Regions from separate parts of the Bradyrhizobium sp. th-b2 genome, predicted to be linked through region 2. Evidence: predicted binding sites of a transcription regulator. Region 2 holds the regulator's gene; the other holds the start of a gene.
What was found. Region 2 encodes LexA, which represses DNA repair genes until DNA is damaged. Its sites were predicted from a motif close to TGTTCNNNNTGTGTTCNG; they were not measured.
Positions count from the first base shown of each region.

Region 1: a site for LexA is predicted at 6,222-6,239, ahead of K359_RS0136825 (PA0069 family radical SAM protein). Genes of this name have one in related genera too.

Region 1 covers NZ_AUGA01000048.1:48,285-58,466, forward strand. Annotated here, with positions in the region: gene K359_RS0136785 (glutathione S-transferase family protein) at 1-518, opposite strand, end outside; gene K359_RS0136790 (hypothetical protein) at 646-972, opposite strand; gene K359_RS0136795 (site-specific DNA-methyltransferase) at 1,193-2,326, opposite strand; gene K359_RS0136805 (neutral zinc metallopeptidase) at 2,706-3,644, shown strand; gene moaB (molybdenum cofactor biosynthesis protein B) at 3,830-4,393, shown strand; gene K359_RS0136815 (helix-turn-helix domain-containing GNAT family N-acetyltransferase) at 4,499-5,440, opposite strand; gene K359_RS0136820 (glycosyl transferase) at 5,528-6,097, opposite strand; gene K359_RS0136825 (PA0069 family radical SAM protein) at 6,261-7,427, shown strand; gene K359_RS0136835 (VOC family protein) at 7,550-7,996, shown strand; gene K359_RS0136840 (ribonuclease HII) at 8,076-8,834, shown strand; gene K359_RS0136845 (glycosyltransferase family 39 protein) at 9,087-10,182, shown strand, end outside.
Region 2 covers NZ_AUGA01000015.1:101,099-111,280, reverse strand. Annotated here, with positions in the region: gene K359_RS0119325 (cation transporter) at 1-125, opposite strand, end outside; gene K359_RS0119320 (mercuric transporter MerT family protein) at 140-526, opposite strand; gene K359_RS0119315 (helix-turn-helix domain-containing protein) at 575-1,024, shown strand; gene K359_RS0119300 (HAD family phosphatase) at 2,100-2,726, shown strand; gene glp (gephyrin-like molybdotransferase Glp) at 2,752-3,963, shown strand; gene lexA (transcriptional repressor LexA) at 4,197-4,901, shown strand; gene K359_RS0119285 (hypothetical protein) at 5,245-5,673, shown strand; gene K359_RS0119280 (hypothetical protein) at 5,836-6,063, shown strand; gene K359_RS0119275 (ComEC/Rec2 family competence protein) at 6,060-8,345, opposite strand; gene K359_RS0119270 (IS1595 family transposase) at 8,466-9,398, shown strand; gene K359_RS61320 (hypothetical protein) at 9,410-9,574, shown strand; gene K359_RS0119260 (HEPN domain-containing protein) at 9,571-10,182, opposite strand, start outside.

The sequences.
Region 1 (10,182 bases), on a different contig from region 2:
GCGTCGTCGCCGAGCTTGAACGGCACCATCCGCGCCCAGCCCCACAGCGCCATGTCGACGATCGAGTAGCTGTCGCCCGCCATGTAGCGGCGGTTGGCAAGATGGCCGTCGAGGATCTTGTAATGGCGATCGGTTTCGTACTGGTAGCGGTTATGGGCGTAGTCGTGGTTCTGGTCCTTCGGCGCAAAATGCTTGAAGTGCACGGCCTGTCCCGAATACGGCCCGACACCGGTCGCGACGAACATCAGCCAGGACAGCAGTTCGGCGCGGTTGGTCGGCAGGAACTTGCCGGTCTTCTCGGCGAGGTAGAGCAGGATGGCGTTGGAATCGAACACAATCGTGCCGTTGTCGTCGATTGCCGGCACCTTGCTGTTCGGGTTGATCTTCAGATAGTCCGGCGTGAACTGGTCGCCCTTGCGGGTGTCGACCGCGATCGGCTCGAACGGCAGTCCGGACTCCTCGAGAAAGAGCGCGACCTTGGTCGGGTTTGGCGAGCCGTTGAAATAGAATTTGAGCATGAAAGGGGTCTCCTTTGGGGTGTAACCGGCACGCAGCCGGCGAGGACCGCGGACGGCCCCTCATGCGCAAATTTCGCCGCGCTTCGCAACCGACGAGTTTGTGAGGCAGCTGCGCGCAGCGCGCCGGTCAGCCGAACCACAGGAAGCCGGCGATGCCGGCTGCGACCAGCACAACGCCCGCGATCTCCAGCACGATGGCGGAGCGGGTCGCAGCATGCAGGTGGGAGAGTTGCGTCGCGCGCTCGGAGCCGCGGGCATGGCCGTGGACGATGATCTCCTGGTTGAACTCGCCATGCGCCTCTAGCCCGAGCGTCAGTCCGACCGAGACCAGCAGGATGCCGAAAATGATCAGGCCGAACGATCCGAGCAGGCCGATCAGCAGCATCGGAAACATGCCGAGCAGGAAGACCGGCAGCAGCGGCACCAGCAGCAATGTCTCGGATTGTCTTCGCATCGGGCGACCAATCGAAACGGCAAGTGACTGACACAAACGTAGGCCCGCCGCTGCGGCGTCACAAGGTGGCCGCGTTCAAGACGACGTCATCCCGGGTCTCAGAACCGTAGGATGGATGGAGCGCAGCGATACCCATCGATCACACGGCAGGAAGGTGATGGGTTTCGCTTCGCTCTACCCATCCTACAACGCCGCAATCGCGGAAGGGTCGCGTGCCCGCTCAGCCCGCAGCCATCCCGGAGCGGATCTCGGCGCGCAGCTCGTCGATCAGCCGCAGGCCGGTCTTGGTCTCGACGTGCCAGAAGGTCCAGCCATTGCAGGCGCCGGAGCCCTGCGCCACCGCGCCGATGCGGTGGATCGAGCCGACCTTGTCGCCGAGCATGATGGCGCCATCGGCGCGCACCAGTGCGCCGTGGCGCTTCTTGGCATCGACCAGCCTGGCACCGGGCACGATCATGCCGCGCTCGATCAGTTCGGAGAACGCGACGCGGGGCGCCTCGCGCGCGGTCATGAACGGCGCCAGCGTCGCTTCCGGCAGCGGCTCGATCGCGGCGATCCGCGCCTCGGCTGCGGCCGCATAGGTCTTGTCGCGCTCGAAGCCGATATAGCTGCGGCCGAGCCGCTTGGCGACGGCGCCGGTGGTGCCGGTGCCGTTGAACGGATCGATCACGAGGTCGCCGGGCTTCGACGACGACAGCAGCACGCGGGCAAGCAGCTGCTCCGGCTTCTGCGTCGGGTGAACCTTCTTGCCGTCATCGCCCTTGAGGCGCTCCTCGCCGGTACACAGCGGGATCAGCCAGTCGGAGCGCGCCTGCACGTCCTCGTTGGACGCCTTCAGTGCTTCATAGTTGAAGGTGTAGCCCTTGGCCTTCTCGTCGCGCGCGGCCCAGATCATGGTCTCGTGCGCGTTGGTGAAGCGGCGGCCGCGGAAGTTCGGCATCGGATTGGACTTGCGCCACACGATGTCGTTCAGCAGCCAGAAGCCGAGGTCCTGCATGATGGCGCCGACGCGGAAGATGTTGTGATAGGAGCCGATCACCCACAGCGTCGCCGACGGCTTCATCACGCGGCGGCAGGCCAGGAGCCAGGCGCGGGTGAAATCGTCATAGGCGGCGAACGACGAGAACTTGTCCCAGTCGTCGTTGACGGCATCGACATGCGACTCGTCGGGGCGCTTGAGATCGCCCTTGAGCTGCAGATTGTAGGGAGGATCTGCGAACACCAGATCGACCGAGCCGGACGGCAGCTTCGACAATTCGGCGACGCAATCGCCAATGACGATTCGGCTCGACGGGGCATTCTCAAATTTAGTGCGGGGCGCCCTTGCAGACGCCCCGCGACGCGACACTACCATGACTCAAGAACTCTGACTCAGGCGACGCTGTCGGCGACGCGGGACTAAACAACCGACTGGCGCCACATTGAGCCGGCAAAGTAAAAATCGACTTAATTGGAAATCTTCATGCAAAAGATTGCAGCATCTTTCGAACGCTGTGGCGCAGTGTCATCAGCGTTGTGCTGCAACATCAGCGCGTTCTGCGAAAAATTTTGCGGATCATCAAACCGGCACGATTCGACCGGTAAATTGCCCGCTGCTTGCGGCCATTCGCACTGCAAACGATGTGCGTCTTGGACTAGGCAATTTTTGCCGGGCAGGATATTGATTAACAGAATGGAAATTTTAGGTTGGAGTGTCCCGCATTGGGGCGCCGACTGGATAAAGGGAAACCGCCATGCGCTACGATGATTTCCGCCGCAGCGATGACATCGAAGACCGTCGCGACGATAGCGGAGGAGGCGGCGGCGGTGGTGGCGGCTTCGGGATTCCGATGGGCGGCGGCGGGCTCGGCATCGGAACTGTCATCGTGCTCGGCCTGCTCGGCTATGCCTTCGGCATCGATCCGCGCATCCTGATCGGCGGCGCCGAGATTCTCACCGGCGGCGGCCAGGCGCCGACCTATCAGACCGACCGGCAGTCGTCGGGCGCGCAGACCAAGCGTGGCGCGCCGACCGACGAGATGGGCAGCATGATCGCCGGCATCTTGGGTGAAATCGACGATCGCTGGAGCGAGATCTTCCAGGCCTCGGGCCAGACCTACACCGGTCCGAAGATCGTGCTGTTCCGCAATGCCACCAATGGCGGCCGCTGCGGCATGGCGCAGTCGGCGATGGGGCCGTTCTACTGCCCGCCGGACAAGACCATCTTCCTCGACACCGGCTTCTTCCGCGAGGTCGAGACCCGCTTCCGCGGCTGCTCGGGCAACGCCTGCAAGTTCACCGCGGCCTATATCATCGCGCACGAGGCCGGCCACCACATCCAGAACCTGCTCGGCATCATCCCGCGCGTGAACCGGCTGCAGCAGCAGGCCGGCAGCAAGGCCGAGGCCAACGCGCTGCAGGTCAAGGTCGAGCTGCAGGCCGATTGTCTCTCCGGCGTCTGGGTCAATCGCGAGGAGAAGAAGCGGCCGGGCTTCCTCGAGGCCGGCGACATCGACGCCGCGCTGACCACTGCAAATGCGATCGGCGACGACACGCTGCAGCGGCAGGCGACGGGCAGGGTGGTGCCTGATTCCTTCACCCACGGCTCCGCTGCGCAGCGCAAGGAGTGGTTCATGAGGGGCTACCAGCAGGGCACCGTGCAGGCCTGCAACACGTTCGGCGGTAGCTTGTAGGCGTATGCCGGTAGCGTCATCCCCGGATGAGCGCGAATGCGCTCAGTCGGGAGGTGCTCGCCTCTTGGCGAGCCTCGAAGGCTGACGGAGCCCGTGGCCCATCCTTCGAGGCTCGCCCAGCGGTGCAAGTGCACCGCAAGGCGCGCACCTCAGAATGACGTCAGCGGGATGGGAAAGAGGTGTAAATGTCCTCACTCGACGAATCCAAATCATTCATCCCGCTCAACATCGCGGTGCTGACGATTTCCGACAGCCGCACGTTGGCGGATGACAAGTCGGGCACCACGCTCGCCGATCGTCTGACCGCGGCCGGCCACAAGCTCGCGGCGCGCGAGATCGTCACCGATGATGTCGAGGCGATCAGGGCGGTGATCCGGCGCTGGATCGCGGATGACGGCGTCGATGCCGTCATCACCACCGGCGGCACCGGCTTCACCGGCCGCGACGTGACGCCGGAGGCGGTCGAGCCGCTGTTCGAGAAGCGGATGGACGGCTTCTCGATCGCCTTCCACATGCTGAGCCACGCCAAGATCGGCGTGTCGACGATCCAGAGCCGCGCCACCGCCGGCGTGGCAGGCGCGACCTTCATCTTCTGCCTGCCCGGATCGCCCGGCGCCTGCCGTGACGGCTGGGACGGCATTCTGGCCGCGCAGCTCGACTACCGCACGCGGCCCTGCAATTTCGTCGAGATCATGCCGCGGCTGGACGAGCATCTGCGCCGTCCGAAGGCGAAAGGGGCGAGCGCGTAGTCGTCTCCCGTCATTCCGGGGCGTGCGAAGCACGAACCCGGAATCTCGCGCCGCATCTTCGAGATTCCGGGTTCATCGCTGACGCGATGCCCCGGAATGACAGGGTCACAAATCCAGCTCCCAGGTCTCCCCGACCAGGTCGACGCCAAAGCTGTGGTGCTTCTCTTCTTTCACCTTGCGGAAGCCGGCGCGGGCGTAGATGCCGCGCGCGGCGAGCAGGATGCTCTGGGTCCACAGCGTCATCCTTGTGTAGCCCATCTCGCGTGCGGAGCGGATGCATTGCTCGACCAGCGCACGGCCGACGCCGAGCCCGCGCGCCTTTTCTTCCACCAGCAGCAGCCGCAGCTTGGCGAGGCCGTCGCCGCCCTTGACCAGGAAGATCGAGCCGACCGGCTCGCCGTCGACCTCGGCGACCCAGCAATGCTCGCGGGCCGGATCGAACGATCGCAGGAATTGCGCGCAGATCTCGGCCACCAAGGCCTCGTAGCTGATGTCCCAGCCATATTCCTCCGCGTAGGCGCGTCCCTGTCGCGAGATCACCCAGCCGATATCGCCGACGCGGTGGCTGCGCAGCAGGAAGCCGGTCGGCTTCTCCGTCGGCGGCTCCAGCGACTGTTCGATCGTGCCCATCGCGCGCACCACCGCGGCGCGGCGATCGCCGTCCATCTGCTTCAGCAGCGCCCCGACCTCGCTGCGCGAGCGGCGGTCGAGATCAGCGGCAGCAGTGCGGCCCTTGGCGGTCAGCGCCACCTCATTGACGCGCTTGTCGGCCTTCGACGGCTTGCGCGTCACGATCTGGCGGCGCTGCAGCGCCTGTAGCGTGCGGCTGACGAAGCCGGCATCGAGGTCGAGCTCGCGCACCAGATCGGTCGCGGTGCAGTTCTCGCGATGCGCGAACTCGTAGATGATCCGCGCTTCCTGCAGCGTGAACGGCGAATCCAGCAGCTTCGGCTCGATGATGCCGAGCTTGCGGGTGTAGAACCGGCTGAAGCCGCGGATCGCGGCGACCTGGCTCTCGAGCGTCGTGTCATACGAACTTGATTTCATCAAACATATTATTTGACGGAATCAAATAAATGGCAAGGCCGATGTGCATTTCAGGGCATCTCGAAGCGTCGTCGCGGGTCGGAAACCCTACGCCACCATGATCCGGCTGCGCAGCATGGTGCGGGAGGAGCGGCCGAGCCGGCGCAGCAGCCGCGCCTCGGAGCGACGCGCGTCGGGCCGATAGCCGCCGATCCGCTCGTAATGGTCGCGCGCGATCAGGAGGCCCTGTTCGGCCGAAGGGCCCACGATCATCCGGGCGACGAATTTGATGCCGTCGCGCAGGCCGGGGTCGGTATAGGGCGCGCGGGCGTAGCGGAAGATGCCGGCGCGGTCCTTGCCGCTTGCCGCCACCATCTGGATGAACTGGGTGGTCTCCTCGATCCAGCCGGCGTCGAGCACTGCGCCCGGATGCAGGAACATCAGCCAGGGCGAACGGGCCTGCTTTGCACCGGCGGCAAGTGCCGCGGCGCGCGTGCCCTCGAAGCGCAGGAAACCGCAGCCGGCGATGTCGGCAACCCGCTCCATCACGTCGCTGTTGGTGCGGTCGACCAGCAGCACTTCGCGGATGACGCCCGCGGCTGCGCCCGGCACCAGCGCCGCCAATGTCGCGACCGCGGTGCGCTCGACGCCGTCGGTTGGAATGATCACGCTCAGCATGATTCGAGGCTTCGATGGCTCAAACGGTTGAAAAACTCCGGCCGTGTTATCACCTTGTCATATTCAAAGCAGCCTTTTCGCCTGCAGAATTTTGCGCCATCACTTTGTGGATTTTCTCAAGCGATGTTCTTGATTTGTTCTCAAGCTGTGTTAGCTTCACAGCATGAGCCGAGCATCCTCTCATGCCCTCAAGCACCCGCCGGTAACGGCGCCCTCCGATAACCCGGCGGGTGCACCCACCCCTTTTCCCGAGCTTGCGGTCGCGATCGAGCGCGAGCGGCGGCGCGGCCGTGGCGCGCAGTCCAACGCCAGCGGCCGCTACGAGGCCGAGGCGCGGACAGCCTTCGACGACGGCTGGCAGAGCCTCGACGACCTGCCGCCGTTCCAGACCAGTGTGGCGCTCGACACCTCGCGCAAGGTGATCACCCGCAACGACTCGCCCGACATCGGCTTCGACCGTTCGATCAATCCCTATCGCGGCTGCGAGCACGGCTGCGTCTATTGCTTCGCGCGGCCGACCCACGCCTATCTCGGCCTGTCGCCGGGGCTCGACTTCGAATCCAAACTGTTCGCCAAGCCGGACGCGCCCGCACTGCTCGAGAAGGAGCTGGCGGCGCCCGACTATGAGGCGCGGATGATCGCGATCGGCACCAACACCGATCCGTATCAGCCGATCGAGCGCGAGCGGAAGATCATGCGCGGCATTCTCGAGGTCTTGGAGCGCGCCGGGCATCCGGTCGGCATCGTGACCAAGTCGGCGCTGGTGACCCGCGATATCGATATTCTGGCGCGGATGGCCAAGCGCAATCTCGCCAAGGTCGCGCTCTCGGTGACGACGCTCGACCCGAAACTCGCCCGCACCATGGAGCCGCGCGCATCGACGCCGCCGAAGCGGCTCGAGGCGATCAAGCGGCTGGCTGACGCCGGCATCCCGACCACGGCGATGATCGCGCCCGTGATCCCGGCGCTGAACGATTCCGAGATCGAGCGCATCCTCGATGCCGCCGTGCATGCCGGCGCCAAGGAGGCGAGCTACGTGCTGCTGCGGCTGCCGCTCGAGGTCCGCGATCTCTTTCGCGAATGGCTGATGGCGAACTATCCCGACCGCTACCGCCACGTCTTCACGCTGATCCGCGACATGCGCGGCGGCCGCGATTACGACTCGCAATGGGGCACGCGGATGAAGGGCACCGGCCCGATGGCCTGGATGATCGGCCGCCGCTTCGAGATCGCTTGCGAGAAACTCGGCCTCAACAAGCGGCGCACCAAGCTGACCACCGATCATTTTGCCAAGCCGAAGCGCAACGGCGAGCAGTTGAGCTTGTTCTAGATGAGGTCCGTAGCCCGGATGAAGCGCAGCGCAATCCGGGAAATCGTTGCCCGCGGATAGAGGTCCCGGATTACGCTTCGCTCCATCCGGGCTATGATGACGTCAAAAGAGTGAGTGCAACAATGAGTAACGCCCCGACCCCACGCTTCACCGTCCTCACGCTCGGCGTCAGCGACATGCGCGCCAGCATCGCCTTCTATGAATCGCTCGGCTTCACCAGGAAGATGCGCGGGACCGGCGAGGAGGTCGCCTTCTTCGACACCGGCGGCACTGTGCTCGGGCTGTTCCCGTGGCATCTGCTCGCCGCCGATGCCGCCCTGCCCGATCAGCCGCGGCCTTCAGCGTTCCGCGGCGTTGCGATCGCCTGGAACTGCAACGACGATGCCGAGGTCGATTGTGTGATGGCGTTCGCGCTGTCGAAGGGCGGCAAATTGCTGAACCCCGCGCAGCCCACCAGTTATGGCGGCTACTGCGGCTATTTCGCCGATCCCGACGGCCACGCCTGGGAAGTGGTGCGCGCGCCGGGGTTTGAGGTGCTCGATAACAGGCGCGTGTCGATTCCCGACTAAAAGCCGGCCGGATTGAATTGCGGGGAAGGGCGGCTGGTTCCCGGTTGCGCCGCGGGGCTGGCTTGATCACCATCCCCGCATGATTCGGGACAAGTCCAAGAGCACGTCGAAGAAGGCGCTGGCCAAGTCAGCCAAGCCGGAGAAGCGTATCGTGACGCGGCCGAGCTTCCGGCGCGAGCGGGCGCTGATCAAGCGCGGCGTCTGGCCGGTCGCCGGCTGCGACGAGGCCGGGCGGGGCCCGCTGGCAGGTCCCGTGGTCGCCGCCGCCGTGGTGCTGGACCCCAATCGCATTCCCAAAGGCCTCGACGATTCGAAGCGGCTGACCGCCGAGCGCCGCGAGGAACTGTTCGAGGAGATTTGCGCCACATCAGCGTTCTCGGTCGCGGTGGCGTCGCCGGCGCGAATCGACCGCGACAACATCCTGCGCGCCTCGCTGTGGGCGCTGGCGCGCGCGGTGCATGCGCTGCCGGAAATGCCGAAGCATGTCTTCGTCGACGGCCGCGACAAGCTCGCCACGCCCTGCGACTGCGACGCCGTGATCGGCGGCGACGGCATCGTGGCCTCGATCGCGGCAGCCTCGATCATCGCCAAGGTGACGCGCGACCGCCTGATGTGCGCGCTGGCGCTGGACTGTCCCGGCTACGGGTTCGAGCAGCACAAGGGCTATGGCGTGCCCGAGCACCTCGAGGCGCTGGACCGGCTCGGGCCCACCACCCATCACCGCAGCTTCTTCGCCCCCGTCGTCGCCGCGCGGCTGAAGCATTTTCCGGTCCCGGCCGAGCCCGACCTGTTCACGGTGGACGAGGAAAGCGAAGCCGCCGAATCCGCGGCGGCGTAGCGCAACTGCGCCAGCCCATCCAACGGTGTCATCGCCCGGCTCGACCGGGCGATCCAGTATTCCAGAGCCAGCCGTTTTCGATTGAGAGGCCGCGGCGTACTGGATGACCCGCCTTCGTGGGTGATGACAGGGGAGGTGACTTTGCGGTGTAGCCACACCGTACACCGTTGCCTCCATCGCCGCCGCCGTTTATCAAAACCACCGGGATCAGATGGCGCCGCTGACGGGTGGCTGGGGCATTTCAGGCGTTTCATGCGGTTTACCTCCCTGGTTGTCGAACTGATCCGCGCCCGGCCGCGCCTGGTGGTGTGGGTCGTGGTGCTGGTGCAGGCCGCGATCTGGCTATTCCTGCCGCTGATCTTCTACGGCAGCCCGCCCGGCAATCTCGCCGCCATCCTGGCCTTCGGCCGCGAATATCAGGTCGGCACCGACATGGGGCCGCCGCTGGCGTTCTGGCTCGCCGACATCGCCTTCCGTGCCGCCGGCAATCATGTGCTCGGCGTCTATCTTCTGGCGCAGGCCTGCGAGATCGCCACCTTCATCGCGTTCTACCAGCTGGCGCGCGCCATCGTCGGCGGCCCGCAGGGCGTGCTGGCGGTGCTGCTGTCGATGACGGTCGTGGTGTTCGCTTCACCCAGCGTCGAGTTCGGCCCGCTGATCCTGGCGCGTCCGCTCTGGGCGCTGCTGCTGCTGCACTCCTGGCAATTGATCGGCCAGAACCGGCGCGCCGCCTGGTTCGCCTGGTCGATCGATTGCGGCCTGTTGCTGCTGACGACGCCGGCGGCCCTCGGCATGATCCTGCTCGTGATCGGCTTCGCCCTTGCAACCGAGCGCGGGCGGCGCACGCTCAAGGCGGTCGATCCGCTCTATGCGGTGCTGGTCATCATCGTGCTGGCGCTGCCCTATCTGATCTGGCTGATCCGCGCTGACGTGCTGGCGCTGCCGGCCGTGCCCGCGCTCGCAGATCTCAAGGCGCGCGCGCTGCACTGGGGCGTCGTGCTCGGCGGGCTGATCGTGGCGACGGCCGCAATCGCGCTGCTGGCGATCCTCAATTCGCGCTGGTTCGCCCGCGAGGCCGAGGACGCGCCGATCATCTATCGTCCGTCGGTCAGTCCGCTGGCGCAGCAGTTCGTCTATTTCTTCGCCTTCGCGCCGGCGATCGCGGGCAGCTTCGTCTCCGGCCTATTCGATCTCGATCGCGCCTTCGGCGGCGCCGGCGTGGCGCTTCTGATGTCGGGGCTCGCCGTCGTCGTCGCGACCGGCGATCTGATTCCGCTCCGGCGGCAACGGGTGTTGCGTTCGGTCTGGGCTTTTGCCGTCGCGGCGCCCGCCGCAGTCGCGCTGGCGG
Region 2 (10,182 bases):
ATGGATGGGCAGGCCGCGCAATCCATATTGTTCACGGCCAGGACAATCGTCTTGTCTGCGGCCATCACTGCCGGCGAAGCGATGATGCCGACGGCAAAAGCCGCGACGGCGACAAGCTTGTTCATGGGAAATTCTCCAGTCATGAGTCAAGAAAGAGAGGTGCGATGAAGTCGAGGCCGAGCGCGGCGACGACAAGGATCGTTGCGAGGATGAGGCTGGTTTTGACGATGCGGTTCGGCAGCGGGCGCGCGCAGGCCTCGCCATCGGCGCAGGCGCGCGTTGAGGATCGGCAGACCAGCCAATAGCCGTGCCCGAGGCACACGAGCGTGGCGGCGATGAAGTACGGCTGATAGGCGGCCAGCCGGGTGAAGTTCCCGATCCAGGCCCCGCTGACCCCGAGGCCAAACAGCGCAAGTGGCAGGATGCAGCAAGACGACGCCGCAAGCGCGCCAAGCAGGCCGCCCGCCGCGATTAGCCTTTGTCGCTGCCGATTGCCGGCAATGTGATCCGCCTGATTGCTCATCATGCGCTAAACCATGCATCCTGTAGTGACTACAGGATCAAGGGCTATTTCATGCGCGCCATCACGTCTTCGGGAGTCGGAAACATCTCGATCGGCGAGCTATCCGAGCTCAGCGGCGTGAACATCGAGACCATCCGCTATTATGAGCGGATCAAAATGCTGCCCGCGCGGTTCCGAACGGCGAGCGGTCGACGGGTCTACGGACCGGCCGAAAGACGGACATTGGTCTTCATCCGGCGATCCCGCGACCTCGGGTTCACACTTGAGGAGATTCGCGCCTTGCTGGCTCTGGGAGGGCCAGGACGCGCTCCGTGCGCCGACGTGCACAAGATCGCGAGCGCACATCTGGCGAACGTTCGTAAAAAACTCTCTGACCTCGTCAAGCTTGAATCCATCCTGGCGGAAACGGTTGCGCAATGCTCCGACGGCGCCACCCCCGACTGTCCGGTGCTTGATATTCTGGATGCCGGCCGGCCGACTAGCCAAATATCCGATGTCTGACGCACCGGTTGGACGCTCGTGAAGGAGGACGGTGGTCGAGGTGCGGTAGGCGACCTGGGGTCCCACGGCAGCCCAATTGCGAGGGGTCTTCACGGACTGCATCAGTGCTTCCAGGACAAGCCGAAAGTTCCTCGGAGGGAGCCGGAACGGACACGAACCCACGTTAGTTGAACAGAATGATTTTCGAAGATGGACCGTCATCACCGTGACCCGGAAAACCTTGCAGGCACGCTCCGAGCAAGCGCTCGTCGTCATCATTCTCAGCACCGGCGCGCTGATCGCCTATTTCGGCCTGGCGCTTTCGAGGATGTGAGAGGCTGGCTCCGAGGGTGCCTTGATGCGCCAAAGCCGGTGCCGCCCTGCCACTGAGTTGCCCGACGGCGCAAGCCCCTCGCGCAAAAATCTTTCTGTTTATCGGCACGCCCAACTCAGTGTATGAATCTCCCCGTCTCACCCGATCGAGGGGCGCTGCGCATCGTCACGGGTGTTGCGGTGAGATGCGGTGGACGCCGAGCGTGTGACTGACGAGAGCACGCGAAGCGGACGGGGAAGTCGTGTGGTCCTGACGCCCTAGCGGCCGGTGTCCCCAAGCAAAGCGCGAAAGCGTTTTGCGAAGGCGGTGACAAAAAAGCCCAGTCTCGCCGGGGAGAGCACGAAATAATCCGTAAGCCATCGCGCAGGGAAAGCCGGATTGCTCCGGTTACACCTGTGGTCCTACCCCCGAGCTTTCTACCTTTGCTCGGGGCCCATGGGTGCGATCGGCACCCGGCTTTCCCTGCGCCCTCTTCAAGGAGAGGGCGGAACGAGAAGCAAGGCTCGGACAAATCATGTCGCGAGAATGCGGGCGCATGCCCCACAGACCGTGCCACACATTCACCGTCGTCCCGGCGAAAGCCGGGACCCATAACCACAAAAGAATATTGTTGAGCGTCGCTGGAACGACGAGTCCCGTTCACTACAATTGCTGCGGCGTATGGGTCCCGGCCTTCGCCGGGACGACAGGGAAGTCGCATGCCTGCCGCACAAATCGGGGAGATTGCCGCCTGCCCGCAATTTTCGTACATGGTTTCACGCAATGACCTCGCAACTCTCTCCCACTTCCGTCGACGTGCTGCTGTTCGATATCGGCCGCGTCGTGCTCGATATCAGCCTCGACAAGGCGATGACGCACTGGGCACAGCATGCCGGTTGCGCGCCGGCCGACCTCGCCGGCCGTTTCGTCGTCGACGACAGTTACAAGCATCACGAGATCGGCCGGATCGACGACGCGACGTTCTTTACCAGCCTGCGCCGGTCACTCGGCGTCGAGCTCACCGACGCGCAATTCCTCGAGGGCTGGAATTCGATCTTCACCGGCGAGATGCCAGGCATCGCCCCCTTGCTCGCGGCCGCAGCCAGGCGAATGCCGCTCTACGCCTTCTCCAACACCAACCCGGCCCATGTCGCGCATTTCTCGGTCGCCTATGCCGAGTTGCTCAGCCACTTCCGGACCGTGTTCCTGTCCTCGAACATCGGCCTTCGGAAACCCGACGCCGCGGCCTACGATCATGTGATAGAAGCGATCGGCGTGCCGGCGTCGCGGATCCTGTTCTTCGACGATCTGGCTGCCAATATCGAAGGTGCGCGGGCGCGCGGCCTTCAAGCCATCCACGTGACATCGACGGATGACGTGGCAAGGGCGCTGACCGCACTTGGTATTTGACCATTTGCCTTGAGGAGTTTTGCGCGTGGCCCTGATGCCGGTTGCCGATGCCCTGTCCGCCGTTCTTGCCGGCGCCGAACCGCTGCCGGAGGAGATGGTCGCGCTCGATGCCGCCTACCACCGCACGCTGGCGCACGACCTCGCGGCGCGCCGCACCCAGCCGCCGGAGCCGATGTCGGCCATGGACGGCTACGCGGTGCGCGCCGCCGATGCGGCTCATCTCGAGGCCCGTCTCAAGGTGATCGGCGAAGTCGCCGCCGGCCGGCCGTTCGAGCGGACGCTCAGTGCCGGCGAAGCGGTGCGGATCTTCACCGGCGGCGTCATCCCCCATGGCGCCGACGCCGTCATCATCCAGGAAGACACCCGGCTCGACGGCGACCACATCTCGATCACGGAGGCTGCGAGCCCAGGACGGCACATCCGCCCGGCCGGCGTCGACTTCCGTGAGGGCGACCTGCTGCTGAACCGTGGCAGCCGCCTCTCCGACCGCGCGCTTTCGCTGGCGGCCGCCATGAACTATCCGGAACTCGCGGTGCGCCGCCGCCCGAAGGTCGCGGTGCTCGCCACCGGCGACGAGCTGGTGATGCCGGGCTCAAGGCCCGGCCCTGGCCAGATCGTCTATTCCAACGGCTATGCGCTGCGGGCACTGGCGCGCGCCGAAGGCGCCGAGACCGTCGATCTCGGGGTTGCCGCCGACACGGTGGCAGCGACCACCGCCGGCATCCGCCGGGCGCGCGAGACCGGCGCCGACATCCTGATCACCACCGGCGGCGCCTCGGTCGGCGACCACGATCTGGTCAAGCAGTCGCTGGAGGCCGAGGGCGTCGCGATGGCGTTCTGGCGGATCGCGATGCGGCCCGGCAAGCCGATGATGCACGGCCGGCTCGGGGCCATGCGGGTGATCGGCCTGCCCGGCAATCCGGTATCGTCCTATGTCTGCGCCTTCCTGTTTCTGGTGCCGTTGATTCGGGCTTTGAGCGGCCGGAACACGATCCATCATGTCCGCACGACCGCCCTGCTCGGCCGCGACCTCGCCGCCAACGACCAGCGCGAGGACTATCTGCGCGCGCGTCTCGAGGAGCGCGAGGACGGCGCGCCGATCGCGACTCCGGTGATGCAGCAGGATTCTTCGCTGCTCGGGAATCTCGCTGCGGCACGGGCACTTCTGGTGCGTCCGCCGTTCGCCCCCGCCGCCGCCAAGGGCAGTGAATGCGAGATCCTGATGCTGCCTGAGTGAGGTTTTCGCGGGCTAGCCGATTGCGCGCCGTCCTGATGCGTTCACCGGAAATTAAGTGGTTGCGGAACACATATCGAACATATAGTGTCCGTTCATGATTTGTTTCGAGTGCTGGTGTCTACAATCGGGAAGCCGCCAGGGAGCATTGCGCTCCCGAGATCAGGCCCCGTCTGAAGGCCCCAACTGAAGAGTCTCGGAATCGAACGACGCTACCAACCGGGGGAATACTCGAGATGCTCACGCGCAAACAGTACGAACTTCTGCGTTTCATCAATGAACGTCTGAAAGAGGCCGGCGTGCCGCCCTCCTTCGACGAGATGAAGGATGCGCTCGACCTGCGCTCGAAGTCCGGTATCCACCGCCTGATCACTGCGCTGGAGGAGCGCGGCTTCATCCGCCGCCTGCCCAACCGCGCCCGCGCCATCGAGGTCATCAAGCTGCCCGAGCTGTCGGCCGGCGGCGGCAACGGCCGCCGTGGCTTCACGCCAAGCGTCATCGAGGGCACCCTCGGCAAGCGCAGCAGCACGCCGCCGATCGCCGAGGACGACGGCAACCGTCCGGTCGCCGTCCCGGTGATGGGCCGGATCGCGGCCGGTACGCCGATCGAGGCGCTGCAGACCCGCAGCCACACCATCAGCGTGCCGCCCGACATGCTCGGCTCCGGCGAGCATTATGCGCTTGAGGTACGCGGCGACTCGATGGTCGACGCCGGCATCCTCGACGGCGATATGGCGCTGATCCAGCGCAACGACGTCGCCAACACCGGCGACATCGTGGTGGCGCTGATCGACGAGGAGGAAGCCACCCTGAAGCGCTTCCGCCGCCGCGGTGCATCGATCGCGCTCGAGCCGGCCAACACTGCCTATGAAGTGCGCATCCTGCCGCCGAACCGGGTCCGCATCCAGGGCAAGCTGATCGGGCTGTATCGCAAATACTGACGGCGGCGGAGCATGATCCGGAAAAGTGCGAAGCGGTTTTCCGAAAAGACCATGCTCGAACAGACATATGGAGCGGGATGACGATTTGAAGAAAAAGTCGTCCCGATCCAGGAACGAGCAACAGATCGGATCGTTCCTTGGAAGATAGCGCAGCGTGCGGACCAGCTTGGATGCGCCCCGATACCTCTCGCGCAGTGTAGCGCGTTTGTGATTGAGGCGTTCGACGGCCAGTCGTACAATCGCCCAGAAACGAGCAGACACTCGTTTGCTATCGTCCACTCTGGTAGAGGCCTGCGCCTCAGGGAGAGGCACGGGTCGCTACCTCGAAAAGAGGAGCCATCCGATGTGTGACTATAGTCTGCACGCCGTGGCATCGCGCCCCGCCATTGTCGGAGAGACGCTGATCACCACGACTTTCCGCGGCACGTCGACCCGCGGCTTTGCTTCGGAGAACGATCCCACTGTCGCGGTCTGCATGCTGCCGGGCACCGAGCTCGCTTTCGCCGAGAACGTTCGCTACGACAGCCGCTGGATCTGGACCAAGACGATGAATTTCCGCGTCGGCGTGTTCAACGAAGTCGAGCCCGACGTGCCCGATCGCCATCATGATGCGGTCGAATTCCCCGACGGCAGCCATGTTCTGGTAACCCAGCTCGTCGAGGGACAGCGCGTCAGCGTGCTGCAGTTGCCGGCACTGCATCCGCAGGTCGAGCACAAGCCGAAGGTTGTGGAGCGGCGCCCCTCCGCATTCGCGTCGCTGTTTTTGGGTTGAGCGCATCGTCGCCGCGGAATGAGCCATTCGGCGGCGGATGACCTTAAGCGATTTCGAGCGACCCCGGATTTCCGCTTCCGGGGCGCATGAGGAGATTTGCATCGGCGAGCGCCTTGGCGCATCATCGCGTACGGAAGACGTGCACTCACGGAAACCTGCGCAGTGGTCGACAAGGTCACATGGCAAAAGGCTGGACGCGTCACCGAGCCGGGCCGCTACTTGTTCCGGTTCGGCTGGCTGACAGTGACGGCCGATGATCTCAAGGTCTGGGAGCAGTTTCCCGAGGCCGTCTTCACCCTCGTCAAGAAGCCCGACGCCGGCCCCGATTCCGACGAGTACCATCTCGGCCTGTTCGAGCTGCCGACCGGCACCTCGCCCGGCAACGGCTAATCATCCCCCTGCAGGTCGGTCTCGGCCGGTGTCGCATCGACTGCGGGCCGCGGCGCGGCGGCGGGTGTACGGAGGACCGTCTCGCTCTCGCCGTCACCGGGAACCGCCGGCGACCACGGCCGGTCGATCCCGCCGGGCTTCACCGCATCGATGGCGTAGCCGTCCCTGTTTCGCCGTAGCACCAGCGCACCGTGGCGCCGCAGCCGCTCGGCATCGATCACCGAGGCCGCGCAGCCCTGCGGCGCCGGCCGCGCGGTGACGATCAGCGCCGCCCGCTCGCAATCGTCGGCCAGCGCCTCCGGCCGCATCGCCAGTGCGACGAAGGCACCGCCCGGACCCTGGGTCGCGCAGCCGCCCGGATCGCAGGAGACGCCCTCGCCGAGCGACGCATCGGCGGCGGTCCGCGCATCGGCATCCGCCGCCAGCCATTCCTTGACCAGGAAGGCATCCTTCGCGCTATGCATCAGATGCAGCCGCCCGTCGCCGCCGCGTACCGCGACGTTCCGGCCGTCGGCGGAAATCAGGACGTCAGGCAGCGGCACCCTCACCGCCCAGACTGTGGCCACTACCAGCAGCACCGCGCCGGACCAGCGCAGCGGCGTGCGCAGCAGTCCGAGCAGGATGATGCCCGCGCTTGCGACGATCAGCGGCCCGATGCCGAACGCCGCCATCCGCCCCACCGCGCCAGGCAGCGCGGCGACCCATTGCGTCACCAAAATCATCCAGTCGATGCCAAAGCCCATGATCGCCCAGAACACGCCATCAAAGCCGAACGGCATGGCGAGGAGGCCGAGCAGGCCCGCCGGCATCACGATCGCCGACACCACCGGCATCGCCGCGAGGTTGGCGAGCAGCCCGTAAGGCGTCACGCGATGGAAATGGAACGCGGCGTAGGGGGTCGTCGCCAGCCCCGCCACCAGCGAGGCCAGCATCAGCATCGTGAGCTCGCGCCCTCCCCACAGCGCGACCCGCGCGGTCGCCGAATGGTCGGGCGAGGCCAACAGGTTCGGCAGCCCGATCTGCACCAGCGCCACCAGCCCGAGCGTTGCGGCAAACGACATCTGGAAGCTCGGATGCACCAGCGCCTCCGGCGCGATCACGAGCACGATCAGCGCCGCCACCGCCAGGGTGCGAAAGGTGATCGCGCGGCGGTCGACCATCACCGCGATCAGCACCACCGCCGTCATGAGGAACGATCGCTGCGTCGCGACCTCGGCTCCCGACAGCAGAAGATAGAACGCCGCGGCGACGAGCGCGGCCGCGGCCGCCCATTTCTTGATCGGATGTGCCGCCGTGAGCATTGGGAACAGCGCGAGCAGCGCGCGCACCGCGAAGAACACCACGCCCGCGACCACGGCCATGTGGTAGCCGGAGATCGACAGCACGTGGCCGAGCCCCGAGATGAACATCGCATCATTGACCGGCGTCGAGATCGCGTCGCGCCGGCCGGTCAGCAGCGCGGTCGCGATCGCGCGCTGGTCGCCGTCGAGCGTGGTGCGGATGCGCGCATCGATGGCGTCGCGCAGGCCTTGCATGAAGGCGGCATAGCGCAGCGCCAAGCCGCCGGCCGCCGACGGTTCCCTGGTCTTGACTGCGCCCATCACGAAGCCGGAGGCGCCGATGCCCTGGAAATATAGGTCGCGGCCGAAATCATAGGAGCCCGGACGCTGCGGCCCGAGCGGCGGCATCAGCCGTGCCTTCAATTCGACGAAGCTGCCGACATCGGGCGCGGTGCCCTTCTTCACCGAAAGCCTGACGCGCTCGAGCTTCGTCATGTCGCGCGGGCTCTCCATCGAGACCACGCGCAGCACGAAGCGATCGGTCTTCTCGCGGATATCGCGCGTCTCGACGAAGCCGGTCAGCGCCACCGAGAACATCGGCCGCGCCAGCACGCCATGGGCGATCCGCGCCGTCTTCCACGTCGCTGTCGCAAAGCCCGCCGCGACCGCAGCCAGCATCACGATGGCGGGAAACACGCTCCGCCGCCGCAGCAGCAGCGCCAGCAGGCAGAGCGCAATTGCGACGGCGGCCGCGACCGACAGCACCGGCTCGTGCTCGGCCGCGAAATAGAGCGCGATGCCGGTGCCGAACGCCACCGGCACCCACGGCAACAGCCGGCCGGCGCCCGCCTCCGCGCGCGCCCATTGCCGCAATGTCTCGACGAAGGGCCGCCAGATGCTGGCGCGCATCGGGACATAGCCGCCGGCCGGCGCAGCCGCACGCGGCGGCCACGTCCCCGCGTAGCCGCGTCTGCCGCCCGGCGTCGTGCCCTGCTCCGCCATTCCGCTTGCGATCCCTGCCGGGACGAGAAGCTACCGGATGCTGTGACCTCACCGCTGGCGATATTATACTTGACGTACCCAAGCCGTAAATATAGTATTGCGGCATAAGGAGAAAGCGTCATGAAGTCCGTTCTCTCAGCCAAGCATTTCCACGACGAGGAAGCCGCCTACAAATTCGTTGAGGCGCGGCTTTGGCCGAACGGTCCCGTCTGCCCGCATTGCGGCGGCGTAGAGCGCATCTCCAAGATGGGCGGCAAGAGCACCCGCATTGGCACCTACAAGTGCTACCAGTGCCGCAAACCTTTCACCGTGAAGGTCGGCACCATCTTCGAAGCCAGCCACGTCCCCATGCGTCACTGGCTGCAGGCGATCTTCCTGATGACTTCGAGCAAGAAGGGCATCAGCAGCAACCAGCTCCACCGCACCCTTGGCTGCACCCTCAAGACTGCTTGGTTCATCTCGCATCGCATCCGCGAAGCCATGCGCGTCAATGGCCTGATGATGCCGCCCATGGGCAGCGGTGGCGGCGTTGTGGAGGCGGACGAAACCTTTATCGGCTTCGTTGGCGGCGCAAAGACCAGCGTTGCGTGGTCGAACAAGAATATCGTTTTCACTCTGGTTGAGCGTGGCGGCTCTGCGCGCAGCTTCCACGTTGACGGTGTGCGTGCCGCCGACCTCATGCCCATCATCCGCCAGAACCTCAGCCGCGAAGCCCAGCTTCAAACCGATGAAATGAACACATATTCCTATATCGCGAAAAAGGAGGGCATTGACCACGAAGCCGTCAAGCACTCAAAGGACGAATATGTGCGCCGCGAAGGTGACCGGCTTATCACCACCAACACCGTGGAAGGCTACTATTCGATCTTCAAGCGCGGCATGAAGGGCGTCTATCAGCATTGCAAAGAGAAGCATCTGCACCGATATTTGAGCGAATTTGATTTCCGCTACAGCAACCGCATCGCGACCGGATATGACGATCTGGCGCGCGCGGAGAAGGCGTTGAAGGGCGTTCGCGGAAAGCGCCTCACCTATCGAACGACTAATCAGTGAGACCGCACCATATGGCCCCAAAAGCAGGCGCGCCAAAAAAGAAAAAGGCAAAGCCTAAGCTGACTGACAAAGAGCAATCCGAGCGGTTCAAGCAGGCCGCTCGGGAGCTTGGCGTTGACGAAACGGGCGAAGAGTTCGAGAAGGCATTTAAGAAGATTGTGAGGCCGAAGAACTAGCGCCAACGGATGCGCTTGCCTTTTTCCTCCAGCCCTCCGCTTGCTAAACGATTCATGAATATTTCAACGTCACGAACTACTCGCAACGCGGTTAGGTCATCGTATGAACCGCGAGTATGAGACACGTAATTTCTGAATTCGTCCTTGAATCCCTGGAACGAGCGCAAAGACCCACGATAGAATTCTAGAAATCGATCTTTCAATGGGCCTTTGGTGATAGCGCTGGCGTCGCACTCAAATGCCTTCTCCGCTTCAGTGATCAATTCATTCCATTGCTGCCAAGCCACGGGACCTTTTCTAAAGGTTACTCGACGCTCAATAACAAGGGCACGCAAGCCTATCTCAACGCATCTCATCGCATGGAAAACAGCCGCAGTATTCCGTCCCAGAGCGTAGCAGGTGTTTGCTTCGATCATGTCCTCGTTCGCAGATTTGAAGGCCTCTTTTGCTTCCTGACCGAGTCCTAAGCCGTAGAATGGCTTTTTGGTCTGGGAAACTCGATGGAACCACTGCTCAATGAGTTCTCGTTCCAGAACCGCAATAAGCCCGTCCACACGGTCAACTAACTTGGCCGGATCATCGGCATACTTTGCGTCACGCATTTGAAG